DNA from 2 places in the Streptomyces sp. NPDC048142 genome. Region 1 is predicted to be linked to the other one. Evidence: riboswitches for the same ligand, from Rfam matches in the RefSeq annotation. Region 1 holds a riboswitch; the other holds the start of a gene.
What was found. Region 1 has a riboswitch for S-adenosylmethionine ahead of thrC (threonine synthase). Riboswitches for the same ligand answer to the same signal wherever they lie in the genome.
Positions count from the first base shown of each region.

Region 2: it holds a riboswitch for S-adenosylmethionine, as region 1 does, so the genes downstream of both, ACGF2Y_RS28010 (aminotransferase class V-fold PLP-dependent enzyme) here and thrC (threonine synthase) in region 1, are expected to answer to the same signal.

Region 1 is NZ_JBIDBC010000012.1:15,509-26,939, forward strand. Features, by position in the region: gene ACGF2Y_RS17365 (serine/threonine-protein kinase) at 1-718, shown strand, start outside; gene ACGF2Y_RS17370 (GntR family transcriptional regulator) at 857-1,261, opposite strand; gene ACGF2Y_RS17375 (ABC transporter permease) at 1,324-2,310, opposite strand; gene ACGF2Y_RS17380 (ABC transporter ATP-binding protein) at 2,307-3,251, opposite strand; gene otsB (trehalose-phosphatase) at 3,894-4,745, shown strand; gene ACGF2Y_RS17390 (trehalose-6-phosphate synthase) at 4,870-6,273, opposite strand; gene ACGF2Y_RS17395 (glucosyl-3-phosphoglycerate synthase) at 6,339-7,289, opposite strand; SAM riboswitch class I at 7,443-7,570, shown strand; gene thrC (threonine synthase) at 7,589-8,953, shown strand; gene ACGF2Y_RS17405 (MoaD/ThiS family protein) at 8,987-9,265, shown strand; gene ACGF2Y_RS17410 (cold-shock protein) at 9,711-9,917, shown strand; gene groL (chaperonin GroEL) at 10,286-11,431, shown strand, end outside.
Region 2 is NZ_JBIDBC010000027.1:83,920-95,350, forward strand. Features, by position in the region: gene ACGF2Y_RS27975 (hypothetical protein) at 1-453, opposite strand, end outside; gene ACGF2Y_RS27980 (NlpC/P60 family protein) at 470-1,498, opposite strand; gene ACGF2Y_RS27985 (NlpC/P60 family protein) at 1,769-2,794, opposite strand; gene ACGF2Y_RS27990 (NYN domain-containing protein) at 3,086-4,447, opposite strand; gene ACGF2Y_RS27995 (hypothetical protein) at 4,486-4,728, opposite strand; gene ACGF2Y_RS28000 (rhomboid family intramembrane serine protease) at 4,922-5,671, shown strand; gene ACGF2Y_RS28005 (Lrp/AsnC family transcriptional regulator) at 5,668-5,949, shown strand; gene ACGF2Y_RS28010 (aminotransferase class V-fold PLP-dependent enzyme) at 6,014-7,405, opposite strand; SAM riboswitch class IV at 7,613-7,730, opposite strand; gene trpD (anthranilate phosphoribosyltransferase) at 7,837-8,901, opposite strand; gene ACGF2Y_RS28020 (cytochrome bc complex cytochrome b subunit) at 9,024-10,673, opposite strand; gene ACGF2Y_RS28025 (Rieske 2Fe-2S domain-containing protein) at 10,670-11,431, opposite strand, start outside.

The DNA.
Region 1 (11,431 bases):
CGCGCCGCCCGCCGCCAGTGACGCCCCCTCCGGCCCCACGGCCTCGCCTTCCGGAGAGGGCGACGACAAGGACGACAAGGACGACAAGGACAGCGAGAAGGACAAGGACAAGGACAAGGACAAGGAGGGGGAGAAGGAGAAGGAGGAGGGGAAGGAGGACCAGGGCGGCGGCGGAGGGAGCGGGGGCGACACGGGCGGCGGCCAGGGCGCCGGCGGCGGTGACGGCTCCGCTTCCGGCGGGGGGTCGTCCGACGAGGAGGGGGCTGCCGCTCCCGGCGGAGGCGGCGCGCAGAGCGGGTCCGGTTCGTCCGGGTCGGACGGCTCCGGGGGTGCCGCGAAGCCGCCCGCCCCGGACCCGGAACCCACCCGTCCGGACAACCGGGTGCCGCAGCACTTCGTCGGGACCTGGTCCATCGCCTCGCAGTACGACGCCCTCCAGCCCCACACCGTGGTCATCCGGCGGGTGTCGCCGGGGCAGAGCGCGGTCACCCTCGTCTCCGACGTACAGGGTCCGGGGCACTGTGAGTACACGGCGAAGCTGACGTCCGTGGCGGACGGCGGCAAGCGGATCAACGTCGGTACGGCCGTCGTGGACAAGGTCCGTTCCACCGGTATGTGCCGCGATACCGACCCCTCGTTCTTCACCGTCTCCGGATCCGGCATCCTGCACGATGTCGGCCCCGCCCACGGCAGCGGCTACCGCTACAACCGCGCCTGACCGAAGGGAATCCCCGGCCCGTCCGTCAGCCCGGGGTCCGTCAGCCCGGGGTCCATCAGTCCACGACTCGTCAGCCAGGCGCGTCAGCCAGGCGCGTCAGCCAGGGCCCGTCAGCCAGGGCCCGTCAGGCAGGACCCGTCAGTCCGGCGTCTCGCCCGGATACGCGTTCTCGAACGCCGCGTGGAACAGGGCCGTGACGTCCTGCCCGGTGAGGCCTTCGGCGCGGGCCCGGTCCAGCCAGTCGTCGAGGGCGGCGCGCAGCGGGGAGCCGGGGCCGGACTGGGGCTGGGCGAGGGAGCGGGTGATGAACGTGCCCGCTCCCTGGCGTACCTCGGCGAGGCCCATCCGTTCCAGTTCGCGGTAGGCCTTGAGGGTGGTGTTCGGGTTGACCTTGGTGGTCGCGGCGACCTGGGCCGCGGTGGGCAGCCGGTCGCCCTCCTCCAGTGCGCCCATGCGCAGCGCCTGCTCGACCTGCCGGACTATCTGGAGATAGGTCGCCACTCCACTGCGCCGGTCGATGCGGAACACGACCACGGACTTCACCTTCCGCTCGATTGCCGACACTTTACGTAGGGGGAGAGGGTACGGAGGGGGAGAGGGGCTACCTACAGCGGGCGGCGCGAGACCCGCCACAGGGTGAGCGCCGTGAGCAGGGCCGTTGCGGCGAGCAGGAGGCCTGCCGCGGTCCACTGCATCGTGGCCATCTGGCTGTAGTCGAGGTACTCGATGACGTCGTTGACGATGCCGTGCTCCTCGATGCACGCGTTCTGCGCCTTCTCGGTCGCCTCGGCGCAGGTACCCCAGCCGTACAGCGTCCCGTCGGCACTGCCGACCCAGCGTTCCACCTCGTACGCCTCGTCGAAGCGGGCGGGGAGTTCGGTGTCCATCGGGTATGTGAACATCCGCGTGGAGCCGAGGTGTACGCGCAGCTCGGTCCAGACGTACATGGTGGTCATGGCGGTGAAGAGGAACGTGACCACCATCGCCGGGAGCACCCGGCGGACCAGGACACCGATGGTGACGCCCGCCGCGGTGAGGAAGAGGAGCGACGCGGGCAGGACGGGCCCGGTGTTGTCGAAGATCACGCCGTCGATCCAGTCGCTGAGGAAGACGGAGCGGTACGGCTTCCACCACCAGGTGAACAGGGCCGAGAGCACCAGGCCGGAGACCAGCGCGAGGGTGTAGGCCAGGCCCAGCTTGGCGATCAGCCACTGGCGGCGGGTGACGGACTGGGTGGTGACGAGCTGCGCGGTGCCGTTCTCCTGGTCGCCCGCGATCAGCGGGGCGCCGATGAAGACGGCGAGGATCAGGGGGAGGCCGCCGAGGACGGAGGTGATGTAGCCGTAACCCCGGTCGTTCTGGAGCGGGTCACCGGCGCTCTTCTCCGGCCAGCCCTTCGCGTCGAGCAGCTGGACCATCTCGTGGCGCTCGTACACGATCAGGGCCGCGCACAGCAGGGTGAGGCCGAGGACGCAGACCAGCGCGGTGCGGTGCTGGCGTACGACCAGCCAGGGCAGGCCGTGCAACAGGCGTCGGCGGGGGCCGGGTTCGGGTTCGGGCGTGGTGGGCTTCTCGGTGAGGGTGGTGCTCATGCGGCCTGGGTCCCTTCGGCCTCGACGCGGGCGCCCTGGGTGTAGAGGGAGGGCGCGTCCGGGGAGCGGAGATGGGCGAGGAGGACTTCCTCCAGGGAGGGGTCGACGCTCTCCCAGTCGGCCGGGAGCGGTTCCTTCGGCCGGATCATCGCCTGGAACTGCCGTCCCTGGAGGCGGGTTTCGATGACCGTGTGCTCGGCGAGCGCGGGCGGCAGCGCGCCGTCGCGGGTCACCCCGGTGACCAGGGAGTGGGCCGGAACCAGCGCGTCCGCGTCACCGGCCATCCGGATCCGGCCCTCGGCGACGACGAGCAGGTAGTCGCACATGTCCTCCAGCTCGGTCAGCATGTGCGAGGACATCACCACCGTGGTGCCGCGCTCGACGGCCTCGGCCATCAGCAGCGTGCTCATCTCGTCGCGGGCCAGCGGGTCGAGGTCCGACATCGGCTCGTCGAGGAGCAGCAGGTCGGGCCGCTTGCCGAAGGCGAGCGCGAAGGCCACGCGGGTGCGCTGGCCGCCGGAGAGCGTGCCGACCCGGGCATGCAGGGGGACGTTGCCGGAGCGGACGATCCGCTCCGCCGCCACCGTGTCCCAGCCGGGATTCAGCTCGGCGCCCAGGCGCAGGGTCTCGGCCACGGTGAACCGCTTGAACAGTGGCTTGTCCTGCCCGAGGAACGCGAATCCGGGCATCACGGCGGGGTCGTCGACGGGTACGCCGAAGACCCGCAGTTCGCCGGTCGTCGGCTGCACCTGCCGGGTCGCCAGCCGGAGCAGGGTGCTCTTGCCGGCCCCGTTCGGGCCGACCAGACCGCAGATGCGGCCGGCCGGGATCCGGAAGGAGCAGTCGCGCAGCGCCCAGCCGCGCCGGTAGCGCTTGCCGAGGCCGCGGGCTTCCAGTGCCCAGCTGCCGGACGTCGCGTTCGGGGTGCTCGTGTCTGCCACGCGCCTCACCTCGATTCCATGAGTCAATTAATGGAATCATGGTCTTGTGGGGGAATGGCTGTCAAGCGAGCCGGGCGGGGAGGGAGAGGAGGGATGGGACGGGCGGTCACCGCAGGGCCGTCGCCGCCGCACCGCGAGCACCGCCTGACCGCGCGCATTGCCGCGCACCGCCGGACCGCGCCCGGTGCACCGCGCGCACCGCCGGACCGCGCACCGCCTGACCGCGAGCACCGCCGGACCGCGAGCATCGCCGCACCGCGTGCCGCCGGACCGCGAGCACCGCCGCGCCCGCACCGTGTACCGCCGGATCCGCCACCGGTACGCGGGTGGCGACCCGGCCCGCATGGTTGGCCGCGAACAGCCCGGGGACGGGCGACCACAGGGACCGGCTACGGGTGATCCTCGGCATCGCTCCACTCCATCCTGTACGGGGACCGCCCTGGCCGACGCGCTGGTCATGGCCGCCTCCGGCCAGGTCCGCGACCTCGTGGTGCTCCGCCCCGCTCGCCCTGCGGACCCGGCCGGTCGAACTCGCGGGCGCCCGTGAGTAGTCGTCGTCGGACCGGTGCCGGCGTCCCTGCGCAGTCGTCGCCGGCCCGGGAACGCTCGTGATCAGCCCGTCCAGGGCTTAGGCTCGCCCCCATGGGCAGCCACTCCGCACACCTGCCGACCCCGACCACCCCGGCCGGCCGCGAGGGGCTCGCCGCCGTTCTCGCCCGGCCCGACCGCGCGGTCGTCGCCCTCGACTTCGACGGCACGCTCGCCGACATCGTCCCGGACCCGGAGCAGGCCCGCGCCCACCCCGGCACCGTGACCGCGCTCGCCGCGCTCGCGCCGAAGGTCGCCGCCATCGCGGTGATCACCGGCCGGCCGGCGGGCGTCGCGGTGCGTTACGGAGGCTTCGCGGGCGTTCCCGGGCTGGAGCACCTCGTGGTGCTCGGGCACTACGGCGCCGAGCGCTGGGACGCCGCGACCGGTACCGTCCACGCTCCCGCCCCGCACCCGGGGGTGACCGCGGTGCGTGCGGAACTCCCCGGCGTACTGGGCGAGTTCGATGCCCGGCACGGCACCTGGATCGAGGAGAAGGGCCAGGCCGTCGCCGTCCACACCCGGCGCGCGGAGGATCCACAGGCGGCCTTCGAGACGCTGCGCGGACCCCTCGGTGAGCTGGCCGCCAAGCACGGGCTGATCGTCGAACCGGGCCGCCTGGTCCTGGAGTTGCGCCCACCCGGCATGGACAAGGGCGTCGCGCTCGCCACGTTCGTCGCCGATCGGGACGCCGAGTCCGTGATCTACGCGGGCGACGACCTCGGGGACCTCGCCGCGTTCGCCGCCGTGGAGAAGCTGCGGACCGAGGGCCCGGACGGCGTCCCCGGACTCCTGGTGTGCAGCGGCAGCGCCGAGGTGCCCGAACTGTCCGAACGCGCGGACCTGTCGGTGCCGGGCCCGGCCGCGGTGGTGGACTTCCTGGCGGCCCTGGCCGAGCGGCTGTAGTTCCTGAGGGCGTTGGCCGAGCGGCTGTAGTTCCTGACGGCCCTGGCCGAGCGACTGTAGGCGGAGGGCGCCCGGCAGGACGCCCGCCCCCCCGCGATGCCTCAGCCGCCCAGCGCGTGCGGCCTCACTCCCGCCGCAGCGCCTCCAGCTGGTCCAGGAACCACTGCTGGGGCGGCAGCGCCGTCGCCGCCTCGGCCAGCCGCTTCGTACGGCCGGAGCGTTCGTCACCGCTCATCGTCAGCGCCTCGTGCAGGGCCTCCGCCGTGCCCGTCACGTCGTACGGGTTCACCACGATCGCATCCTCGCCCAGCTCCTCGTACGCCCCCGCTTCCCGCGACAGCACCAGCGCGCAGCCGTGGTCGGAGACGACGGGGACCTCCTTGGCGACCAGGTTCATCCCGTCGCGGATCGGGTTCACCAGCGCCACGTCCGCCAGCCGGTACGCGGCCAGTGAGCGGGCGAAGTCGTCCTTGACGTGGAGGACGACCGGCGTCCAGCTCTCCGTGCCGTACGCCCCGTTGATCTCCGTGGCCAGGGACTGCACCGCCGCCGTGTAGTCCCGGTAGACGGCGAGATCCTGCCGGGAGGGGTAGGCGAAGGCGACGTGCACGACGCGCTCGCGCCATTCCGGGTGGGCGTCCAGCAGGGCCCGGTAGGCGTGCAGGCCGCGCACGATGTTCTTGGACAGCTCCGTGCGGTCCACCCGCACGATGGTCTTGCGGCCCTCGCCCACCTGCTCCCGCAGCGCCGCCATCCGCTCCAGGACGTCCGGCTCCTGCGAGCGCCGGCGCAGGAAGTCCGCGTCGGCCCCGAGCCCGTGCACCCCGATCCGGGTGTGGCCCGTCCCGCCGAGGATCTCCGTACAGCAGCCGATGAACGCGTCCGCCCAGCGCCGGGTCAGGAACGCGGCCCGGTCCGCGCCGAGGATGCCGCGCAGCAACTGCTCCGCGATGTCGTCGGGCAGCAGCCGGAAGTAGTCGACGGGCGCCCACGGGGTGTGCGAGAAGTGGCCGATCCTGAGATCCGGGCGCAGCTCTCGGAGCATCCCGGGGACCAGGGCCAGGTGGTAGTCCTGGACGAGGACCGCTGCCCCGGGGCCCGCCTCCTCGGCGAGCGCCCGCGAGAAGGCACGGTTGTACGTCTCGTAGGAGGCCCACCGGCGGCGGAACTCGGCGTCGAAGACCGGCTCGACGGGCGTCTGGTAGAGCAGGTGGTGGACGAACCACAGCACCGAGTTCGCGATGCCGTTGTACGCGTCGGCGTGGATCCCGGCGTCGATGTCGAGCATCCGCACACCCGCCTCGCCGACCCCGCGCCGGACCGCCTCGCGGTCGCCGTCGCCGAGGGCCGCGCAGACCCACAGCTTGTCCTCGACGGCGCTCAGCCCGGAGACGAGACCGCCCCCGCCGCGCTTGGCGTCGAGCGTCCCGTCCTCGCCGAGCGTGTACGAGACGGGGCCCCGGTTGGACGCGACGAGGACCTGGGCGGTGGCGGTGGTGGCGGCGGTTTCGGCGTGCTCGGAGACCATGTAGCGGAACCTAGCCCGTTCGGGAAGCCGTCAAACGCCTCCGGGGTCCCCGCGCTCCGCCGCTCCTACGCCGCGTGGCGCTCCGCGTACTCCGCGATCTCCCGCATCGGCGGCCGTTCCTCGGTGTCCACCGCATGGGTGCGGGGCACGAAGCCGTCCTCGCCGCGTTCGAACTGGGTCAGCGCGGGCCGCACCAGATGGCCCCGGGAGAGCCGCAGCTGCGCCGTGCGGTAGATCGCCGCCGCCATCCGGCCCAGCGCCTGCCCGTCCTGGTGACGGTGCTTGCGCACACCGACGTCGACCTGGCCCAGCGCGTCCAGGCCCACCGTGTGCAGCGCGTCCACCAGCAGGCCCAGCTCCACTCCGTAACCGACCGGGAACGGCAGCCGCTCCAGCAGGGACCGCCGCACCGCGTACTCGCCGCCCAGCGGCTGCACGAATCCGGCCAGCTGCGGCCAGTGCAGATTGAGCAGCGGGCGTGCCACCAGTTCGGTGACCCGGCCGCCCTGGCCTGCGGTGTCGCCGAACGGGCGGTCGTACATCGCCTTGACGAACTGGACGGCCGGGTCGGTGAGCAGCGGCCCGACCGTCCCCGAGACGAAGTCCGCCGAGAAGTCCTTGAGGTCGGCGTCCACGAAGCAGACGATCTCGCCGCTGGTCACCAGGAGCGACCGCCACAGCACCTCGCCCTTGCCGGGCAGGGCCGGGATCCGGGGCAGGATCGCGTCCCGGTGCACCACCCGGGCGCCCGCCGCCCGTGCCACGGCGGCGGTGGCGTCGGTCGAGCCGGAGTCGATCACCACGAGTTCGTCGACGAGCCGGACCTTCTCCATCAGCTCCCGGCGGATCGTCGACACGATCGCCCCGACCGTGGCCTCCTCGTTCAGCGCGGGCAGCACCACGCTCACGGACGTGCCGCGCGGATCGGCGTCCCGGGCGTCGGTGAGCCGGTTCAGCGGGCGGTCGCCGGACGACCAGGAACGCCTGGTCAGCCAGCGTTCCACCTCTTCGAGCACGGTCGGCACTCCCTGTATGTGATCCATCTCGCGGTTCGGACGACTATCTCAACGGTCCGATGCTTCGGTTACAGTCTTGAACAACGCGTATGGCCGTCGCATGTCGGGGTCGGATCGCGCATAAACGCCTGGATCGAAGATCCAGTGCCATAGAGCTCATCCAGAGGGACTGAGGGAACGGCCCGTTGAAGTCCCGGCAACCCTCCCGCCGACCGCGAGGTCACGGTGGGGAAGGTGCCAATTCCGTCTTGTGGCGAAATGCGTCGCAAGGAAGATGAGGAGAAAGGGCCTCCGCCATCATGGCTGTTCCGACCGTTGCAGGTAACACCGCTTCTTCGGACGCGGGTAACACCGCTTCTTCCTCCGCCCGGGCTTCTGCCTCGGCTTCCGCCCCGGTTTCCGCCTCGGCCGTTGATCTCGGTCCCGCCGCAGCGCTTTCCTGCCGCGAGTGCGGCGAGCGTTTCGAGCTCGGTCCCCTTTTCGCCTGTGCGTCCTGTTTCGGGCCGCTGGAAGTGGCCTACGACCTGCCCACCGGCTCCCCGGAGGAGCTGAGGAAGCGCATCGAGGCCGGCCCGGACAACATCTGGCGTTACGCCCCGCTGCTGCCGGTGCCCGCCGACGTCGCGGAGAAGCCCAACATCAACCCCGGCTTCACCAAGCTCGTCAAGGCCGACAACCTGGCCCGTGAGCTGGGCGTCACCGGCGGCCTGTACGTGAAGGACGACTCCGGCAACCCGACGCACTCCTTCAAGGACCGCGTCGTCGCGATCGCCGTCGAGGCCGCCCGCGCCTTCGGTTTCACCACCCTCTCCTGCTCCTCCACGGGCAATCTGGCCGGAGCCGTCGGCGCCGCCGCCGCCCGCGCCGGGCTGCGCTCCTGCGTGTTCATCCCGCACGACCTGGAGCAGGGCAAGGTCGTCATGGCCGCGGTGTACGGCGGTGAGCTGGTCGGCATCGAGGGCAACTACGACGACGTCAACCGCTTCTGCTCCGAGCTCATCGGCGACCCGCTCGGCGAGGGCTGGGGCTTCGTCAACGTCAACCTCCGCCCGTACTACGGCGAGGGCTCCAAGACGCTGGCGTACGAGATCTGCGAGCAGCTCGGCTGGCGGCTGCCCGACCAGATCGTCATCCCGATCGCGTCCGGCTCCCAGCTCACGAAGATCGACAAGGGCTTCCAGGAGCTGATCAAGCTCGGACTCGTCGAGGACAGGCCGTACAGGATCTTCGGCGCCCAGGCCGAGGGCTGCTCCCCGGTCTCCGCCGCCTTCAAGGCCGGTCACGACGTCGTACGGCCCCAGAAGCCGAACACCATCGCCAAGTCGCTGGCCATCGGCAACCCGGCGGACGGCCCGTACGTCCTGGACATCGCCCGCCGCACCGGCGGCGCGGTGGAGGACGTGAACGACGAGCAGGTCGTCGACGCGATCAAGCTGCTGGCCCGTACCGAGGGCATCTTCGGCGAGACGGCGGGCGGTGTGACGCTCGGCGTGACGAAGAAGCTGATCGAGGCGGGTGTCATCGACCCGACGCTCACCACGGTCGTCCTGAACACCGGCGACGGGCTCAAGACGCTCGACGCGGTCGCCGCGACCTCGCAGGCCACGGCCACCATCAAGCCGAGCCTGGACGCGTTCCGCACCGCGGGCCTCGCCTCCGCCTGACCACCCCAAGAACGAAGGAAGAAGGGCACCACCATGAGCGTCAAGGTCCGCATCCCCACCATCCTCCGTACGTACACGGGCGGCCAGGCCGAGGTCCCGGCGGAGGGCGCCAGGCTCTCCGAGGTCATCGAGTCCCTGGAGAAGGACCACCCGGGCATCGCGGCCCGCGTCCTGGACGACCAGGGCAAGCTGCGCCGCTTCGTCAACGTGTACGTCAACGACGACGACGTGCGCTTCGAGGGCGGCCTGGACGCGGCCACGCCGGACGGCGCGGGCGTCTCGATCATCCCCGCGGTCGCCGGCGGCTGCTGAACCGCCCGGGGCCGCTCCGCGGCGGCCCCCACCGCACCTCTGTGTGACCACAGTTGCCCCCTCCGCGAGAGAAGCGGAGGGGGCAATTCTGCATGGTTGAGCACGGTACAGTTGGGGAAGCCCCACCCGCTGCCCGTGCCGCCCGCATATGAGAATGCGCCCGGTTCCGATAAGAAGCAGCCAAAGTGCGCGAACCTCTTGTGGCATAAGTGCCCTTTGCCTGGCCCGACTTGCCCGTAATCTCAGCAAACCCGCATATTCGCGTGTTCTTCTGCGTCGAGAATTCTCGTCCGATTGACCTGTTGCAGAGGGCAGTTGGGCGGATACATTCGGCCGCGGTCGACGCGCTGCGGCGCCGCGCACCCCTCTCCTGTCGGGGGGTGAGTTCCGACCCGGGGCCGCGAAGTGCGGTCCCGTGCAAGGGCCAGTAATAGGGGAGTTAGGCATGGCTCAGGGCACCGTCAAGTGGTTCAACGCGGAGAAGGGGTACGGCTTCATCGCGGTCGACGGTGGTGCGGATGTTTTCGTCCACTACAGCGCGATCCAGATGGACGGGTACCGCACCCTCGAAGAGGGTCAGCGAGTTGAATTCGAGATCTCGCAGGGCCAGAAGGGGCCCCAGGCCGACATGGTCAAGCTCGCCGTCGGCTGAGCTCGGCGCGGTCGTCCGACGGCACTACGCACGCACGCAGGGCCCGGCCCCCGGATCAGGGGATCGGGCCCTGCGTGCGTCCGGGCGACCCCGGCCGGGGAGCGCGCCGCTGTCCACGTCCGAGGCGCGCCGCTGTCCGCATCCGGGGCGCGCCGCTGTCCACATCCGACCGGGGACGCTTGCACTCGCAGGGGTCGAGTGCTAATCATTGGCGTTAGCACTCTCCAGGTGAGAGTGACAGAAACTTGGACCGGGCCGGTGAGGCCCGCAGGTGTGGTGGGGCAAGGAACCACCACGCAGGCAGGCCGTCCGTCGCGGGCGCCTCTCGGTCCGGAGAAATCCACCCCTGTCCGGGAGGACCACTTCACATGGCCAAGATCATCGCGTTCGACGAGGAGGCACGGCGCGGTCTCGAGCGCGGGATGAACCAGCTCGCCGACGCCGTCAAGGTCACCCTCGGCCCCAAGGGCCGTAACGTCGTCCTCGAGAAGAAGTGGGGCGCGCCCACGATCACCAACGATGGTGTTTCCATCGCCAAGGAGATCGAGCTCGAGGACCCGTACGAGAAGATCGGTGCGGAGCTGGTCAAGGAGGTCGCCAAGAAGACGGACGACGTCGCCGGCGACGGTACGACCACCGCCACCGTTCTGGCTCAGGCTCTCGTCCGCGAGGGTCTGCGCAACGTCGCCGCAGGCGCCAACCCGATGGCCCTCAAGCGGGGCATCGAGAAGGCCGTCGAGGCCGTCTCCGCCGCTCTGCTGGAGCAGGCCAAGGACGTGGAGACCAAGGAGCAGATCGCTTCGACCGCCTCCATCTCCGCCGCCGACACCGAGATCGGCGCCAAGATCGCCGAGGCGATGGACAAGGTCGGCAAGGAAGGCGTCATCACCGTCGAGGAGTCCCAGACCTTCGGTCTGGAGCTTGAGCTCACCGAGGGTATGCGCTTCGACAAGGGCTACATCTCGGCGTACTTCGCGACCGACATGGAGCGTATGGAGGCGTCGCTCGACGACCCGTACATCCTGATCGTCAACTCGAAGATCGCCAGCGTCAAGGACCTCATCCCGCTGCTGGAGAAGGTCATGCAGTCGGGCAAGCCGCTGCTGATCATCGCCGAGGACGTCGAGGGCGAGGCGCTCTCCACCCTGGTCGTCAACAAGATCAAGGGCACGTTCAAGTCCGTCGCCGTCAAGGCTCCGGGCTTCGGCGACCGCCGCAAGGCCATGCTCGCGGACATCGCCATCCTCACCGGTGGCACCGTGATCTCCGAGGAGGTCGGTCTCAAGCTGGAGAACGCCGGCCTGGACCTGCTCGGCCGTGCCCGCAAGGTCGTCATCACCAAGGACGAGACCACGATCGTCGACGGTGCCGGTGACAGCGACCAGGTTCAGGGTCGCGTCAACCAGATCCGTGCCGAGATCGAGAACTCCGACTCGGACTACGACCGCGAGAAGCTCCAGGAGCGTCTGGCGAAGCTGGCCGGCGGCGTGGCCGTCATCAAGGCCGGCGCCGCC
Region 2 (11,431 bases), on a different contig from region 1:
CCGGTCGGCGGTGATGTACCAGCGCTCGCCGTCCCGCATCAGCTCCAGGACGCGGCGGGTGGCGACCGGGGCGGTGTCGTACCGGGCGATCCGGTAGCGCAGCTCCACCTCGGCGGTGGCCCACTGCCCGTCCTGCTCGGTGATGCCCTTGACGTCGTAGGTCCAGGACTTCAGGGGCACGTCGGCGAGCCGGTCCAGCTCGGTGCGCTGGGCGGCCCGCAGCTTCGCGGCGTCCGGGGCGAGGGCGTCGAGGTAGCCCGCCGGGTCGCGGGCGAGGACGGCCGCCGCGCGGCTCTCCAGGGTGGCGTCGAGGGCGCCGGCGGTGAGGAAGGTGTCCGGGGCGGCGGGGGCCGTGCAGGCGGACGCGGTCAGGAGCGCGGCGAGCAGCGGGCCCGCCGCACACCGCCGCCACCTGGGGCCTCCCCCGCGCGCGTCACGTCCTGGTACGGCCACCCTGCCGATCGTACGGTCAGATCCGGGTGACCGAGGAGACGGGCATCATGCCGACCGGATCGTAGCGGACCGGGGCGCCCGGGTAGGGGGCGTGGATGACCTGGCCGTTGCCGACGTACATGCCGATGTGGCTGGCGTCCGCGCGGTAGGCGACCAGGTCACCGGGGAGCGCCTGGGAGAGCGGCACCATGCGGCCCGCGTGGCGCTGGGCCTGGGAGGTGCGGGGCAGGCTCACCCCGGCCTTGGCGTAGGCCCACTGCATCAGGCCGGAGCAGTCGAATCCGGAGGGCCCGTTGGCGCCCCAGACGTAGGGTCTGCCGAGCGCCTGGTGGGCGGCGGCCACGGCGGACATCGCGCGGCCGGAGCCCGGGGCGACGCCGGAGAGGTCGGGCAGCCCTTCGCGGCCGCTGCGGGAGACCCGGTCGAAGGAGGCGCGTTCCTCGGGCGGCAGCGAGTCGAGCAGCCGGCGGGCCTCGCGGAGCTTGCCCTCGACGGCGCGCTTGTGGCGGGTGACGGCGGCCCGGTTGCGCTCCAGTTCGGTCAGGGCGCGGGTGGCCTCGGCACGGGTCTGGGCGATCTTGCGCTGGGCGTGCCGCAGCTTGTCCAGGGTCATCGCCTGGCGGGCGCCGGCCCGGTCGAGGGCGGCGGCCCGCTCCAGGTAGGTGTCCGGGTCGGCGGAGAGCAGCAGCGCGAGCGCCGGGTCGATGGAGCCGGTGCGGTACTGGGCGCCCGCCATCGCGCCGAGCGCGTCGCGCATCCGGTTGACGCGCTCCTGGCCCCTGGCCGTGGCGTCCTGGGCGCGGTGCGCCTCGCCGCGCAGCCGGTCCACGCGCTCCCCGGCCTCGTTGAACCGCTCGGTGGCCTGCTCGGCCTCCCCGTAGAGGCGGTCGACGGCGGCCTTGGCGGTCTCCCGGGTGTCCTTCGGGTCGGCGCTCGCCGGGGCCCCGGTCAGCGTGGCCGCCGCGGTGGCGGCAGCCGCCGAGATGACCGTGACCCGGACGCCTCTGTTGAAGCCGGACTGTGTGGAACGGCGATGGGACACCACAGGTAGCCGCACTCCCTTCCGCTGACGCGGTAGTGCGCAGCCCCTGCCGCCCCGGGCGGGCGGACGGAGACCGGGGAGCTGCACAGCAGCCAGACAGTAATCGGACGACTACGCACCGACCAAGGACCGCGCCGGTCGCGGATGGGGGTCCCAACGCCGCCGCCCCGCCGGTGACCTCGGTCTCCGGCGGGGCGGGGCGTCAGCGTGATGCGCGGCGATTCCCTCGTTCGGGCGTGCCGCGCCGTGGCGTGCTGTGGGCGCGCCGTGGCGTCAGATGCGGACGCCGAACTGGAAGGTGCCCATGTAGTCCATCGACTCGTAGCGGACGAAGGCGCCCGGCTTCGGGGCGTGCAGGATCTGGTTGTTGCCGGCGTAGAAGCCGACGTGCGACAGGCCGTTGAAGAAGACCAGGTCGCCCGGCTTGAGCTGGCTGCGGCCGATCCGCTGGCCGTCGTTCTGCTGGGTGTACGTGGTCCGGGTGATGGAGACGCCGGCCTGGGCGAAGGCCCACTGGGTCAGCCCGGAGCAGTCGTAGGAGTTGGGGCCCGAGCCGCCGGAGACGTACGGCTTGCCGATCTGCGTGGCGGCGGCGCTCAGCGCGGCGGCTCCGCGGCCGGACGCGGGGGCCTCGTTGCCGAGTGAGACCCGGTCTCCGGCGGCGCGGCTGGCGCGCTGCTCGTCCTTCTGCATCTTGGCGCGCTCGGCCTGGGTCAGCGTGTTGAGCAGCCGCTGGGCGTCGGCCAGCTTGCCCTGGTACTTCTTCTTGTTCTCGGCGAGCGCCTTGCGGACCTCGGCGAGGTCGCCGAGCTTGTCCTGGGCTTCCTTGCGCTGCTGGGCGAGGGTGCGCTGCTTGGCCTGGATCTTCTGCAGCGACTCCGCCTGCTTGGCCGTCAGCTGGTCGAGCGCGGAGGCCTGGTCGAGGAAGCTGTCCGGGTCCGAGGCGAGGAAGAGGGCCACCGAGGGGTCGATGCCGCCGGAGCGGTACTGGGCGGTGGCGATCGAACCGAGTTCGCCGCGCAGGGTGTTGAGGTCGTCCTGACCGCGGGCGACCTTGTCCTGGATCGCGTCGACCTGCTTCTTGAGCTGGTCCTGCTGCTCCTTGGCCCCGTTGTACTTCTCGGTGGCCGCCTCGGCCTCGTGGTAGAGCTTGTCGACCTTCGCCTTGACTTCGCTCTTCTTCGGCTGGGGGTCGGCCTGGGCGGCCTGGGAGGTCAGGGCCACTGCTGCGGCGGCGGTCGCGGTGATCACGGTCACGCGGGCGCGGCTCGGCTGCTTGGGACGACGGTGGGACGCCACGGAGACGAGCTCCTTCTTCCTCAGAGCCGCCTACCGGGCTGTGGGGAAAGATTCCCCGGCTCCGCGCACATGACGGACTCGGCGGTTCCTTCGCCGTCACCCCCAATGGGTGATCAACCGTGCGAAGGTTCGAGGCCTGACCCTAGTGACCATCTTGTGATCAGTTCAAATCCTCACAGGAATTTTCTCGTCACACCAGGCACTTCTTTACTCTCACCCCACCGCGTGTAGTGGCGACTTGACGGTACGTTCCCAGAAATCCGGCATGCCACACATGCCGCGCATATCCCTCTAGACGCGCGAAAGGCGCTTGAGGAGCAAGACGGACGCGACCGGTCTCGCCCCGGCCTTCGCCACGCCGTCCGCCACCTCACGGTCGGTGGAGACGACCACCACGGGCCGCCCCGGCGGTTCCGCGCGGGCCAGTTGACGGATCAGCTCGTCCGCCGTGACCCCGGCCTTGCTGAACAGCACCCGCACGCCCCGCGGCGGGGCCAGTAGCACCGGGGCGGCCAGTTCGGCCCCGTCGAACACACAGGTCATCTCCGCGCCGGTCTGCGCCGCGAGCACGGAGAGACCGCCCAGCAGCCGCAACCGCTGCTTCTCCAGCGGCATCTGCGGATAGCCGGTCTTGGTGACGTTGTAGCCGTCCACGATGAGATGGGCCTGCGGCAGCGCCAGCAGCTGGTCGAGAAGCGCCGGATCGGTCTCCGAAAGGGCCCTGGCGGCAATGTCCTTGGGTGACATCCGGCCCGGCTCCACCGCGTCCACGGTGTCGGCGGGATGCGTCGTCGCCGGGGGAAGAGCCAGCTCCCGCCGCAGCCCCGAGGCCGCTTCCAGCACGGTGTCCAGGAGCAGCCGCAGCCGCATGTCCTCCACCGAGCGGCCCTCGCGGGCGGCCCGGCGGCTCGCCTCCAGGGCCGCCTCGGCCTCCCCCAGCCGCCCCTTGAGCCGGCGCGACTCGCCCTCCACCGCGGAGAGCTGGGCGGCCGACTCGGCGCGTACGGTGTCGGCCTCGGCGGCGCTGCGGCGCAGGGCGGCCTCGCCGCGCTTCACCTCGCTGAGCGCGCTGCGCAGCTTGCGGTGCAGCGACTCGGCCTCCTTGCGGGCCGCCTCCAGCTCGGTGCGCAGCCGCTCGGTCTCGGTACGGGTGTGGGCGCGGGCCCGCGCCAGCTCCTCGCGCAGGTGCTCCAGTTCGCGCCGGGTCTGCTCGTCCGCCCGTTCCGCGTCGGCGCGCTGGACCTCCTCGCCGGCCGACTCGACCAGCTTGACCCAGCCGGTCGGGCGCAGCACGTAGGCGGCCGCGGCGACGTCGAGGGGATCGGCGGCGGCGGGCGGCGAACCCGCCTCCAGGGCGCCGGTCAGCTCGGGCTGGGACTGGGCCAGCCGCTCACCGATCCGCCGCCGGAAGAGGGCGTCGCTCTCCAGCGCGGCGGCCATCGCGTTCCCCGCGAACTTGGCCCGCCTGGTCGGGGTGAACCGGGCGTACTGCCGTAGCTGGGCGGGCAGTTCGGCGACGGTCAGTCCGCCGAAGGCGTCCGAGACCAGCGCGACGACCCGCCGTCGCACACCCTCGGGCAGCGGACGGCCGAGCGCCTCTGCACCGCCGTCGGCCGCGTCGGCCGGTCCGGCGCCGCTGGTCGGCTGATCCACCGTCCGTCACCTCATAGATGTGTGATGGATGCGCTCCCTCAGGAGGCGGCACCCGGCCTGTCCACCAGTTCGATCTGGTCCACCGCGTTGCACCAACGACAGCGGACCGACTCGATGGTCTCACTGACGACCTCCCGCTCCTCGACACTCGACTCACCGGCCAGGTCTAGGTGCACGTACTCCACGACCTTGGAGGAGCGGGTCACGTCGAAGCGCGTGAGATTGCCGCACAGCGTGCAGCGCCAGCGGGTCCCGTCGGTCGGCAGGGGAACCGTCGTCATCGTTGCGTCCTCTTTCGTCGTCTCCGGGAGCCCGCGCCGGGCGCGCCGCCGCGACTCCACCTGTCTACGTCAAGGATCTCGCGGTGCACCGTCGAACTGCGGAAGTCCTGGCGTAACCCTACGGCCTCGCGTATGGGCCCCGGCACGGCGAGGCGCTCCATCCCGTTCTCCACCGGTACGTCATGCTCTGTACATGATCGAGTGGCGGCAGGCCGACCGGCGGACCACGGCCGGGAGAATCCGGGACGCGGCGGCGCCGGGCGGTGCCCCGGTCACGTACGGACTGATCGGCGTCTGCGGGGTGATCTTCCTGATCAGCCCGCTCTCCGGGTTCGGTGGCGCCGCCCACCGGAGCGAGGACGCGCTGCTCGCCGCGCAGGCCGCTTACTTCGAGCGGTGGGGGGTGATCCCCGCCGAGCTGTGGGAGGGCTCCGCACCTGCGCTGATCACCCCGTTCACCGCGCTGTTCGTGCACGGCAGCTGGCTGCACCTGCTGGGGAACCTGCTGTTCCTGTACGTGTTCGGCGCGATGGCCGAGGAACGCATGGGCCGGGTGCGGTTCGCCCTGTTCTATGTGGGCTGCGGCTATGTGGCGCTGGCCTGCTACGCGGCGGCGCACGCGGACTCCGGGCAGACGCTGGTCGGGGCGTCGGGGGCGATCTCCGCGGTGCTCGGCGCGTTCCTCCACCTCTTCCCCAGGGCCCGGGTGACCAGCCTGTTCCCGTTCCTCTTCTTCCTGCCGCTGCGCTTCCCCGCCTGGATCGTGCTGGTCTTCTGGTTCGCCCTCCAGTGGGCGGCGGCGCAGGGGGCGGGCAGCGGGCCCGGGGTGGCGTATCTGGCGCATGTGGCCGGGTTCGCCGTCGGATTCCTCTACGCCTGGGGGCGTTACCGGGGTGGGACTAGAGTGAAGGTTCCAGCCACCGAGGGAGACAGCCAGCCGTGATCACCGCGATCGTGCTCATCAAGACCAGCGTGGACCGGATTCCGGAGATCGCCGAGGCCATCGCCGCGCTGGACAGCGTCAGCGAGGTCTTCTCCGTCACCGGCACCTACGACCTGATCGCCATGGTCCGGGTCGCCAGGCACGACGACCTCGCCGATGTCATCCCCGGCCGGATCAGCAAGATCCCGGGCGTCGAGGGCACCGACACCCACGTGGCGTTCCGTACATACTCCCAGCACGACCTGGAAGCGGCCTTCGCCATCGGCCTCGACGCGTAGGCGCACCGGCGACGCACCCCGGCCGGGGACAGGCAGCGCGCCTGTCCCCGGCCGGGGTGTTTCATCAGAACGTGTCTCGGACCCGGGCCGCTTCGCCGCGGTCCGGGACGCAGCGGCCGTCCTCGGTGCGGTAGTTCCACCGGGCGCCCTCCCGGACCAGCTCGGTGACCGCGCGCAGGAACCGTTCGATGTGCTCGTCGGGCGTACCGGCGCCGAAGCTGACGCGGATCGCGTTGAGGGACTCCTCGCCCGGCCCGGCCTCCGGCGCGCCGCACTCGCCCGGGTCCTGCGGGTCGCTGCCGAGCAGGGTGCGCACCAGCGGGTGAGCGCAGAAGAGGCCGTCGCGCACGCCGATGCCGTATTCGGCGGAGAGGGCGGCGGCGAAGTGCGAGCTGTTCCAGCCGCGCACCACGAAGGAGATGACCCCGACCCGGGGCGCGTCGTCGCCGAACAGCGAGAGCACCCGCACCTCGGGCACCTGGGCGAGCCCTTCGCGGACCCGGCCCACGAGCTCCTGCTCCCGGGCGACCAGGCCCTCGAAGCCCGCCTCGGTCAGGGCCTTGCAGGCGGAGGCGATGGAGTAGACGCCGATGACGTTGGGCGAACCGGCCTCGTGCCGGGCGGCCGTGGTGTGCCAGTCGACGTCCACGCCGCCGTCGGGACGCCGGGCGACCTTGCGGGAAGCGCCGCCGCCGGCGAGGTACGGCTCGGCCGCCCGGAGCCAGTCGGCGCGGCCGGCCAGGACCCCGGAGCCGAAGGGCGCGTACAGCTTGTGGCCGGAGAACGCGACCCAGTCGACGTCCAGTCCGGCGATGTCCACGGGGTGGTGCGGGGCGAGCTGGGCGGCGTCCAGGACGATGCGGGCGCCGTGCGCGTGGGCGGCGGCGGCCAGTTCCTTCACCGGCCACAGCTCTCCGGTCACGTTGGAGGCGCCGGTGACACAGACGAGGGCGGGGCCGTAGGGGTCGCGGTCGGCCAGCGCCCGTTCCAGGGTCTCGACGGCCTGGCCCGGGGTGCGGGGCGCGTCGAGGTAGGTGACCTGGGCGTCGCGCCAGGGCAGCAGGGAGGCGTGGTGCTCGGTCTCGTACACGAAGACCTGACAGCCGGCGGGGATCGCGGCGGCCAGCAGGTTGAGGGAGTCGGTCGTGGAGCGGGTGAAGACCACCTGGTCCTCGGCGCGGCAGCCGAGGAACTCCGCGACCGTACGACGGCTGTTCTCGAAGAGGTCGGTGGAGAGCTGCGAGAGGTAGCCGGCGCCGCGGTGGACGCTGCCGTAGTACGGGGCGTACGCGGCGACGTCGTCCCAGACCCGCTGGAGGGCCGGTGCGCTGGCGGCGTAGTCGAGCGCGGCGTAGGCGACCTCACCGCCGGTGACGAGCGGGACGGTGACGTTCTGCCCCAGAACGGGCAGCGGGGTACAAACCGACGGGTCGAGGACAGCGGTGGGGACAGACATGGCGAACTCCCGTAACAGCCAGGCGAAGGGGGGCCCGGGGGGCACCCCCGGATAAGCACAGTCGGCGCCGGCGGGTACGCGGCAGCGCGGACGAGGAAGGAAAAGAGTGTGCTGAAGGGGGGCGTTTCGCCCTAACGCATTCGCTTGCTCACAAGAGGCTCCCTGGAGACCAGGACCCCGGGGGCCGGCATCCGCCGGATGCCGAGGGGTCCGCGCTTGCCGCAGACCTCGCTGCCTACGGCCTGGTCCTCACCCGGGGCACCCCGCCACGGACGGAGGGTTGCCGGACAGCGGGCCGGGGCCGTAGTCGCTGTCACTCATGACCTGCGCAGCATCCTGCCATACGTACGCACACGCGCAAGGGCGCGGTCCGGCATCCGGACCGCGCCCTGCCGCACACCGTGCGCCCCGAAGGTGCCGCTGGGCCGTGCTCAGGCGTTGCTGGCCGCGATCCAGCGCTCCAGCGCGCGCTTGGCCGCACCGGAGTCGACGGCCTCGGCCGCGACCACGATCTTCGCCGCGAGCTGCTCGGTCAGCGTGCCGGGCCCCGGGTCCAGGGCGACCAGGGCCGCCGCCGAGTTGAGCAGCACCGCCTCGCGCACCGCGCCGCCCTCGCCGTCCAGCAGGCGGCGGGCCACATCGGCGTTGTACGAGGCGTCGGCGCCGCGCAGCGCCTCGACGGGGACGATGGCCAGCCCGACGTCGCGCGGGTCGAAGGGCTCCTCGCGGACCGCGCCGTCGCGGACCACCCAGACCCGGGAGGTGGCGGTGGTGGTCAGCTCGTCGAGGCCGTCGTCGCCGCGGAAGACCAGCGCGGAGTTGCCCCGGTCGGCGAGCACGCCCGCGACGATGGGAGCCATCCGGGCGTCGGCGACGCCGACCGCCTGCGCGCGGACCTGGGCCGGGTTGGTGAGGGGGCCCAGGATGTTGAACGTGGTCTGTGCGCCGAGTTCCTTGCGGGCCTTGGCGGCGTACCGCAGGGCGGGGTGGAACTTCACGGCGAAGCAGAAGGTGATGCCCGCCTGTTCGGCGACCTCGACGACCCGCTGCGGGGTCAGCTCCAGGTTGACGCCCAGCTTCTCCAGTACGTCGGATGAGCCGCTCGCGGAGGAGGCGGCCCGGTTGCCGTGCTTGACGACCTTCGCGCCGGTGCCCGCGATGACGATCGCGGACATGGTGGAGATGTTGACCGTCTTGGCGAGGTCGCCACCGGTGCCGACGATGTCGACGGTGCGGCCGGGCACCTCGATGGTGTTGGCGTGGGCGTACATCGCGCGGACCAGTCCGGTGACCTCGTCGACGGTCTCGCCCTTGGCCCGCAGCGCGACGGCGAACCCGGCGATCTGCGCGTCGGTGGCCTCGCCGCTCATGATGCGGTCCATGGCCCAGGCGGTCTCCTCGGAGCTGAGGTTCTCGCCGCGCAGCAGGGGGTTCAGGATGCCGGGCCAGGAACGGTCCGCCACGCTGTCGCCGCCGTTCGGGGTCACAACGTTCATGGTCCGCTCCAGGGTCCACAGCCGGTCAGGAAGATGGCTCCACCCTATCCAGCCGGGAGGACCGCGAAGAGCCCCGTCCATCGAATGGACGGGGCTCTCACGGTGGCGATCAGGTCAGGCGATCAGTGGTGACTGTGGCTCTCGCTGATCTCCTTGTACTCCTCGGGGGTGGCCTTGGGGATCTGGTTCCCCTCGGCGAAGTACCCCTTGCTGAGCTTGGCGCGCAGCTTCTGCACCGGGGAGATCTTGCGCTTGACGCCGTTCTCGTCGACCGCCGGGCCGAGTTCGAGCGGCTGGTACTGCTCGTGCGCGGTGAGCGTGTGCAGCTGCTCGGGGCTGAGCGGCTCGTGGATCTCGACGAACTCACCGTGCGGCAGGCGCTTGATGATGCCGGTCTCGCGACCGTGCAGCACCTTCTCCCGGTCACGGCGCTGGAGGCCGAGGCAGATCCGCTTGGTGACGATGAACGCGATGACCGGTCCGGCGAAGAAGAAGATCCGGACGAACCAGGTGATCGAGTTGATCGACAGGTGGAAGTGCGTGGCCCACAGGTCGTTTCCACCGCCGACGAGACCGATGAAGTACGCCGTGATCCAGGCGACGCCGAAGCCCGTACGGGTCGGGGCGTTGCGCGGGCGGTCCAGGATGTGGTGCTCGCGCTTGTCGCCGGTGATCCAGGACTCGATGAACGGGTACACCGCGATCGCGGTGAGGACCACACCGAAGCCGACCAGCGGGATGAACACGCCCAGGGCGAGCGTGTGGCCCCACAGGTTGATCTCCCAGCCCGGCATCACACGGACCAGCCCCTCGGCGAAGCCCATGTACCAGTCGGGCTGGGCGCCGGTGGACACCTGGTCGACGCGGTACGGACCGAGCGCCCAGATCGGGTTGATCGTGGCGATGGCCGAGATGGCCGCGATGATGCCGAAGACGAGGAAGAAGAACCCTCCGGCCTTCGCCATGTACACGGGCAGCAGCGGCATGCCGACGACGTTCTTGTTGGTCCGGCCGGGACCCGCGAACTGCGTGTGCTTGTGGTAGAAGACCAGGATCAGGTGCGCCACCAGCAGGCCGAGCATGATGCCCGGCAGCAGCAGGATGTGGATCGAGTAGAACCGGGCCACGAAGTCGTGGCCGGGGAACTCGCCGCCGAACAGGAACATCGAGATGTACGTGCCGACGATCGGCACGGACAGGATCGCGCCCTGGGTGAAGCGGACACCCGTACCGGAGAGCAGGTCGTCCGGGAGGGAGTAGCCGGTGAACCCGGTGAACATGCCGAGCACGAACAGCAGGAAGCCGAAGAGCCAGTTGATCTCGCGCGGCTTGCGGAAGGCGCCCGTGAAGAAGACGCGCATCATGTGCACGAACATGGCGGCCAGGAAGATCAGCGCGGCCCAGTGGTGGATCTGCCGCACGAGCAGACCACCGCGGACCTCGAAGCTGATCTTCAGGGTCGAGGCGTAGGCCTCGGACATCCGGATGCCCTGCATGGGCTCGTACGGACCGTGGTAGACGATCTCGCCCATGCTCGGCTGGAAGAACAGCGTCAGATACACACCCGTGAGGATGATGATGATGAAGCTGTAGAGCGCGACCTCACCGAGCATGAAGGACCAGTGGTCCGGGAAGATCTTGCGCATGTTGGCCTTGGCCAGGCCGTAGATGCCCAGTCGGCCGTCCGCCCAGTCGGCCACCCGCTCGCCGGCCGGAGCCTTGCGTCCGCCCGCCGGTTCGCCGGCCGAGGGGTTCCTTGGTGCAGTACTCATCCGCGCTCCCAGAAGGCAGCACCGACGGGCTCGTCGAAGTCGCCGAGCGCCTCGAGGTTGCCCTCGCTGTTGACACCGATCCGCAGCTGCGGAAGGGGGTGGCCGGCCGGACCGAAGATGACGCGAGCGCCGTCGGAGAGGTCGAAGGTGGACTGGTGGCACGGGCAGAGCACGTGGTGCGTCTGCTGCTCGTACAGGCTGATCGGGCAGCCGACGTGGGTGCAGATCTTGGAGAACGCGACGATGCCCTCGTGGGCCCAGTCCCGCTGGCGCTTGTCCTTGATGTCGTCCGGCTCGATGCGGACGATCATCAGGGCCGCCTTGCCCATCTGCGTCTGGAAGTCGTGCGACTCCGGGTCCAGACCCTCGGGCATGGCGAAGGCCAGCGACCCGACGGTGATGTGCTCGGGGCGCAGGGGCTTCATCGTGTTCATGTTGATGAGCTGCTTGCCCTCGGCCCACAGGGTGGTCCGGAGCTTCTTCTCCGGCAGCGGACCGAGGTCGCGCAGCAGGACCACACCGGAGAGCGGCACCAGGGCCAGCGCGCCGAACATGGTGTTACGGATCAGCTTGCGACGGCCGATCGCGGACTCCTCGGCGCCGGCCGCGAAGTCGGCCAGGACCTGGGCCTTGACCTCGGGCGGGGCCTCGATCGGGTGCCGGTCGGCGGCGACCTCGACGTCGGACATCAGCGTGCGCGCCCAGTGGACGGCTCCCGCGCCGATGAAGAAGAGCGCCGCACCCAGGGTGAGACCCAG